One region of the Thermoanaerobacter kivui genome, then DNA from elsewhere that is predicted to be linked to it. Evidence: riboswitches for the same ligand, from Rfam matches in the RefSeq annotation. Region 1 holds a riboswitch; each other region holds the start of a gene.

Region 1 (2,204 bases):
TTGCAGTCATTTCCATTATTTTATCTATGACAGGACTATCCCAGTCAAAATTTTTAGTTATATTATAAGTGGGTATTGGAAAAGTAAATATCCTGCCACTGGCATCCCCTTCCATCATAACTTCTGCAAATGCTATATTTAGCATGTCCATTTCTTTTTGAAATTCTTTATATGTTTTATCCATCAATTGACCACCAATTATAACAGGTTCATCTGCCATAATCTCCGGTACCACAAGGTCCATAGTTATGTTTGTAAAAGGAGTTTGAAATCCCACTCTAGTTGGAACATTTATGTTAAATATAAACTCCTGTAAAGCCTGTTTGACCTCTTTGTAAGAAAGATTATCATAATATATAAAAGGTGCCAAATAAGTATCAAAATTAGAAAAAGCTTGTGCACCAGCTGCTTCCCCTTGAAGTGTATAGAAAAAGTTGACAATCTGTCCAAGAGCGGACCTAAAGTGCCTTGGAGGTTTGCTTTGAACTTTCCCCTCCACCCCTGTAAATCCAGAAAGCAGTAAATCCCTTAAATCCCATCCACAGCAATACACAGATAAAAGACCTAAGTCATGAATGTGCAAATCTCCATTTACATGGGCATCTCTAACTTCTGGAGGATATATTTTGTTTAACCAGTAATGAGCTGTTATCGTACTGGAGATATGGTTATTTAAACCTTGGAGTGAATAACTCATATTGCTATTTTCATTTACTCTCCAGTCCTGTTTTCCTATGTATTCGTCCACCATTTTTTCAATATCCATGAACATGTTTCTAAATTCCCTAATATCTTGATGCTGCTTTCTGTATAAAATATACGCTTTTGCAGCCTTAGCGTAGCCGTGTTTTATAAGATACTGTTCAACAATATCTTGTATTTGCTCCACACTGGCTATTCCCTCTAAATGCTTTTCAACATAATCAGTAACCTCATCTGCTACTTCAACTGCTTGTTCATATTCTCCTTCCCCCACTGCTTTAAAAGCTTTATATATAGCATTTACAATCTTAGATTTATCAAATTCAATCTCTCTTCCATTTCTTTTTATGACCTTCATAGCGATTTTCATCTTTTTAAACCTCCATTTCATTGTTCTTTTGCAAATAATTAACCCTCTTAACTCCTACGGCCAGTTAAGAGGTATACAAAGGTACCTCACCTCCTCTATACACCGTAGAGCAAGTGATGCAAATACAGGCAGGTCTCCTGACTTAGGGTCACCGCTCTTTACGCCTTCCCATCTTTCAAACATTGGGGACGGTTCCTTTTGTCTGAACAGACAGTGGCATAATGTAAAGAGCTCACCATCACAGTGGCGGGACCGTGCAGGACTTTCACCTGCTTCCCTTTTAACCCAATTTTGAAGCCAAAATTGGGCACCTGTATTTGATATTATTGAATTTTCTACAAAATGTAGTATACATAATTATATTTACCTCAATATTTAGTATATCATTGCCTTATAACCTTGTCAATAAAAAATAATTTTTTAACATCCTTTTTTTGTAAACCTACAGAAATATTATAATTAAGACGGCAGGATTTTCTCCTGCCTCCTTCCAAAAATTTTTTAATAGCCACCCATATCAATGTTCCTCATCTCTTTGAATAGTTTTTTTACATTTACTACATATTCCATAAAAATTTAACTCTCCATAATATACATCAAAATCGTATTTTTGATCTATCATTTTTATATATCTAATCAAATCAGGACTGTAATATTCATCTATACTGCCACAATATTTACAAATTAAATGAGCATGAATCTTTTTTTTGTTAAACATTTTAAGTTCATAGTATTTTTTATCCCCAATCACATTTTCTGATAATATACCTCTGTCTACAAAAATTTTTAAATTTCTATAAAGAGTTGCTACACCATAATGGGGACATTCTTTCTTTACTTCTTGGTAAAGGGTATCAAAGTCAAAATGAGTATTTGGATTTTTTAAAAACACATCTAGTAAGATCTGTCGCTTTTCAGTTATTTTTAAGCCATTTGCTTTTAAAGCCTTTATTAAAAGGGGCATTAAATCATTTTTACTTTTAATAGTATTCATAATAAATCACCAAATTTCAAACATATGTTCAATTTAAATATACATCTTTTATTGACATATGTCAATAACTATTTGTACATTTTTCTCCACTTCTCCCACAATATTTCATCTATTTCGTCCACTAATACCGGTAGTGTC
Region 2 (2,204 bases), 1.1 Mb from region 1:
TTCCAAGCCCTAATATTATCGCAATAGTAGCGCCAAAAGCTGCTCCTGAAGATATCCCCAAAACATAAGGGTCTGCCATTGGATTTCTCAAAAGCCCTTGAAAAAATGTTCCAACAACAGAAAGTCCCATACCTACAATCGCAGATTCAATAGCTCTTGGAAGTCTTAAATTAAGAATTATTGTCCTAGAGGTTTCATTTCCCCCGCCTAAAAAAATATTTAAAATTTCCTGCAGGGGTATTTTTACCACCCCTGCAGAAATAGATAAAATCATTGTGAAAACAAGCAGCAAAAAAGCTGTAACAAAATATATACCTCTTTTCAGTTTCACTTTACTTAAATGCCTCCGGATGTAAGAATTTTACAATTTCTTCAAGTCCTAAAACAATTCTATTAGAAGCTCTTGATATTATGTCATCATTGCTTACCACAAATACCTTACCGTTTTTAACAGCATTTGTGTCTTTGTATCCTGCCATCTTTTTGATATCTTCTATATTTACTTTACCTCCCATTGAAGAGGCTATTATCACATCAGGATTTTTCTTGACTAATTCTTCCACACTGTACTGAGCCCAACCGTTTACATCATCTGCAACATTTTCCCCACCTGCAAGGTTTATAAGCTCATCAATAAATGTGCCTTTACCTGCTGTCCAGTTTCCGTCAAGAGAGACCAGATAAAATACGCTGACTTTCGGAAGGTCTTTGACTTTGTCATTTATTTCTTTTATTTTGTCTTGCATTTCTTTAATTAATTCTTCGCCTTTTTTCTCTGTCCCTGTTATTTGGCCTATCAATTTTATAGACTGGTATATCTGGTCAATGTTTTTAGCTTCCAGCATTACAACAGGTATACCCATCTTTTCTAAAGATTCCATTTGCTCTTTACCTGAAAGAGTGGAAGCAAATATTATATCAGGCTTCTGAGCAGTAATCGCTTCTATATTTGGTCCTTTAAAACCTCCCACTTTTGGCACATCTTTAACCTCAGGTGGATAATTATCAAAGTCTGTAACACCCACAACTTTATTTCCTGCTCCTAAAGCATATATAAGCTCTGTTATAGAAGGCGCAAGAGAAACTATCCTTTGGGGTTCTTTCTCAATAGTTACCTCTCTTCCCAAAAAATCAGTAATCTTTAAAGGGAATTGACTTTTAACAGTTTCAGTTGCTGTTTGAGAAGTGTTTTCTGGTTTGGTAGCAGTGTTTGTTGAACATGCTGTAAGGGAAAAAGCTAAAACAAATACTAACAATAAAGCAAGTAAACCTTTAAATTTTCTCATAGGTACCCTCCTCATTAAAATTTTTTAAGTATCAAAAAAGGCCTACCCGCGGAGGTAGACCTTTTTCGCAAAATTAAGCAAAAAAATACCACTTCCCCTTCCCTCCGAAGGCGAACTTCTTAAATCTTATGGCAGGTCTCCTGGCTCGCGATTCATCTTCCGCCCTGCCTTCCCATCCAACACCCAACACCAACGCCAAATGCCGGACAGTGGCATATTAGGGCTTCATCCTCGCTCACAGTAGCGGGGGCTGCAGCGGATTTTCACCGCTTTCCCTTTTAACCTTTTGGACCATAAGATTTCTGTCTTCACTTGTACACCTTTATTTTACCTCTACTCATTATTTAAGTCAATAGTCTTTGAAGATACCTTCGAAAAGGCAGATGCCTTTTATTCCCTTCTCAAAAATAATTTAGGTAGGCACACCTACTACTATTTTACCTTGCTGTAAAATTTCTTCTATGTAACCTTGTTCGTCATGAATATTTCTCAAAGGATGGTAAATCCCTTCCCACTTAGGTTTTATAGCTTCTTCATATTGAAGGTCTAGACCCTTAAAATGGTGAGCCATCCACAGTACTAAATTTTTTGTGTTTTCCTTTGACCTCATTTTATAGTACCTGTAAATGGTATAGTACTCCTGTTGGGTCAATCCCATCTTATCCCTTAATGATAAAACCTCGTCTTCAATGCCCGAATCAAAGAAAAACTTTTTATGCCCTCTGATTTTATCTAAAATTTCGTTAAAGCTTTTGAAATAATGAGCACCTAAGAAGACTCCATACCGTGATCAAATATCAACAACAACTTAAACACCCGACTCCCTCCTTATGCGAGAGATTAACGTTTCTTCATAAAGTTCCAGCAAATCTTTTATAAAATCTTCATCGGATTTCGAAGGGTCAGCTTTTTCCAATA
Region 3 (2,204 bases), 1.1 Mb from region 1:
ATACTTTTATCCTCTACAACATTTATTACAAGTGTCAATATGCTTATTATGAGAAAAGAATAAGGAATTAACATAAGTTTAATATACACTTTTGCTGGAATTTTCGCTTTAAATACAGTTACCACAAACATCAAAATAATTACTGCAATATTTGTATAGGCATCAAATTTAAAACATAAAATCATTGTCAAAAAGGCAAATAAAAGTTTTTCAACAGGATGTACATTGTACATCCTGTTTGTGTAAGAGTAACTATCTATTAGCATTTTTCCTCCCCTTCACAAGGCCTATGTAATATCCCAAAAAGCCTGCACCAATTGCAGCCTGTAAGGCAAACAAAAGGCTTTCAATTTCTCCGCTTGGTGGCTCCCAAATTGGTTCAAACCATGGCTTGTAATTTTTGTCTACCTGAGCAATAGCCTCTGTCGCCCTGTCATCTGCACCAGCAAATTCAGCGTTTTTAATAGTAACAAGAGGAAACACAATCAGCAAAATGACCAACAAGCCTAATATCAAATTTTTCATTAAAAACTTTTTATCCTTCATACTACCTTACCTTCTTTCTCTAAAACGTTAAGCTCAATGAGTTCCTCTTTGCTGTAGGAAGATAGCATATTGATTACAAGCACAGTTAAAAGTCCCTCACTTATTGCCAAAGGTACCTGTGTCACTGCAAATATCCCCATGAATTTTAAAAATGAGGCTGTAAAACCACCTACTTCAGCAGGAAAAGCAATAGCCAATTGGAAGGATGTCGTCACATATGTAAGCAAATCCCCAATTGAGGCAGCCAAAAATACTGCAAGCCAATTTGGCCCCCCTGCTTTTTTTATTCCTTTAAATATATAATAGGAAGCAATTGGCCCTACTATAGCCATGGAAAATGTATTAGCACCCAAAGTTGTTATGCCACCATGGGCCAAAAGCAGTGCCTGAAACAAAAGCACTATAAGGCCTAAAACGCTCATAGCAAAAGGCCCAAAAAGTATAGCTCCAAGCCCTACACCGGTTGGATGCGAACAACTTCCCGTAACTGATGGGATTTTCAAGGCTGAAAGCACAAAGGCAAAAGCACCTGCAAAACCCAAAAGCATTTTAAGCTTTGGATTTTCCTTTACCTTTTTGTTTATCGTTATAAGTCCCACAACCACAAAAGGCAAAGAAGCTGCATCCCATATTATGCACCACTTAAGAGGAAGAAACCCTTCCATTATGTGCATAGAATAGGCAATTTGCGGCGCTATTAAAAGCAATGCAAATGCTGTTAACAACATCCATTTTTTCACACCAAACACCTCTTTTTTATAAAATTTAAGTAAAAATAAAACCTCTTAACTTACCAACGGCGTTAAGAGGTTAAAAAACACATATGTATCCCTTTCTAACACCCCCTCTATCGACCGTAGAGTAAGTGTAACACAAATACAGGCAGGTCTCCTGACTTAGGTTCATCGCTCTTTACGCCTTCCCACCCGTCACTCAGCGGAGCACGAATTTAACAATTATATTTCGTATAAAAACATGCTCCGCTGAGTGACGGGCAGTGGCATAATGTAAAGAGCTCACCATCACAGTGGCGGGACCGTGCAGGACTTTCACCTGCTTCCCTTTTAACCCAATTTTGATTTCAAAATTGGGCACCTGTATTTGCATGTTATTCAATTCTTCCTTTAAATAAAGCATATCATTTTATAAATAGTTTGTCAATGAATAGAAATGTCCCTGTATTGCTTACTTATAATTTTTGCAGCTTCAAAACTGGCCTCAATTGTTTTTTCAATATCCTCCTCTGTGTGAGCTATTGATAAAAAGAAGGTCTCAAATTGAGAAGGCGGCAAGTACACACCCCTTTTTAGCATTTCTCTAAAATATGCAGCATACAAAGCAGTGTTTGATTTTAAAGCAGAGTCATAGTCTTTTACTTCATCTTTCGTAAAAAACATACACATCATGCTGCCTACTCTATTTATTGTAACATCAATTCCATTTTGAACCATGCTCTCTTTTAACCCATTACATAGTTTTTCTGCTTTTTTATCTAATTCTTCATAAAGGGCAGGGTCCTCAGATAAAATTTTTAGAGTCTCAAACCCTGCTGCCATTGCAAGAGGATTTCCAGACAAAGTCCCTGCTTGGTACACAGGCCCATCAGGAGAAACCAACCTCATTATCTCCTCTCTTCCTCCATAGGCACCAACAGGAAG

Evidence for each region. Region 1 has a riboswitch for cobalamin ahead of TKV_RS08415 (ribonucleoside triphosphate reductase). Riboswitches for the same ligand answer to the same signal wherever they lie in the genome.
Region 2: linked by a shared signal. The riboswitch ahead of TKV_RS01525 (ABC transporter substrate-binding protein) and the one ahead of TKV_RS08415 (ribonucleoside triphosphate reductase) in region 1 are both predicted to bind cobalamin.
Region 3: linked by a shared signal. The riboswitch ahead of TKV_RS01665 (energy-coupling factor ABC transporter permease) and the one ahead of TKV_RS08415 (ribonucleoside triphosphate reductase) in region 1 are both predicted to bind cobalamin.

The regions. Positions count from the first base shown of each region.
Region 1 covers NZ_CP009170.1:1,660,521-1,662,724, forward strand. The annotation lists gene TKV_RS08415 (ribonucleoside triphosphate reductase) at 1-1,072, opposite strand, end outside; cobalamin riboswitch at 1,183-1,402, opposite strand; gene TKV_RS08420 (Fur family transcriptional regulator) at 1,590-2,066, opposite strand.
Region 2 covers NZ_CP009170.1:314,895-317,098, reverse strand. The annotation lists gene TKV_RS01530 (FecCD family ABC transporter permease) at 1-331, opposite strand, end outside; gene TKV_RS01525 (ABC transporter substrate-binding protein) at 333-1,286, opposite strand; cobalamin riboswitch at 1,400-1,597, opposite strand; gene TKV_RS01520 (hypothetical protein) at 1,699-1,896, opposite strand; gene TKV_RS01515 (adenosylcobinamide amidohydrolase) at 2,095-2,204, opposite strand, start outside.
Region 3 covers NZ_CP009170.1:339,439-341,642, reverse strand. The annotation lists gene cbiQ (cobalt ECF transporter T component CbiQ) at 1-266, opposite strand, end outside; gene TKV_RS01670 (energy-coupling factor ABC transporter substrate-binding protein) at 253-546, opposite strand; gene TKV_RS01665 (energy-coupling factor ABC transporter permease) at 543-1,286, opposite strand; cobalamin riboswitch at 1,411-1,660, opposite strand; gene hemL (glutamate-1-semialdehyde 2,1-aminomutase) at 1,704-2,204, opposite strand, start outside.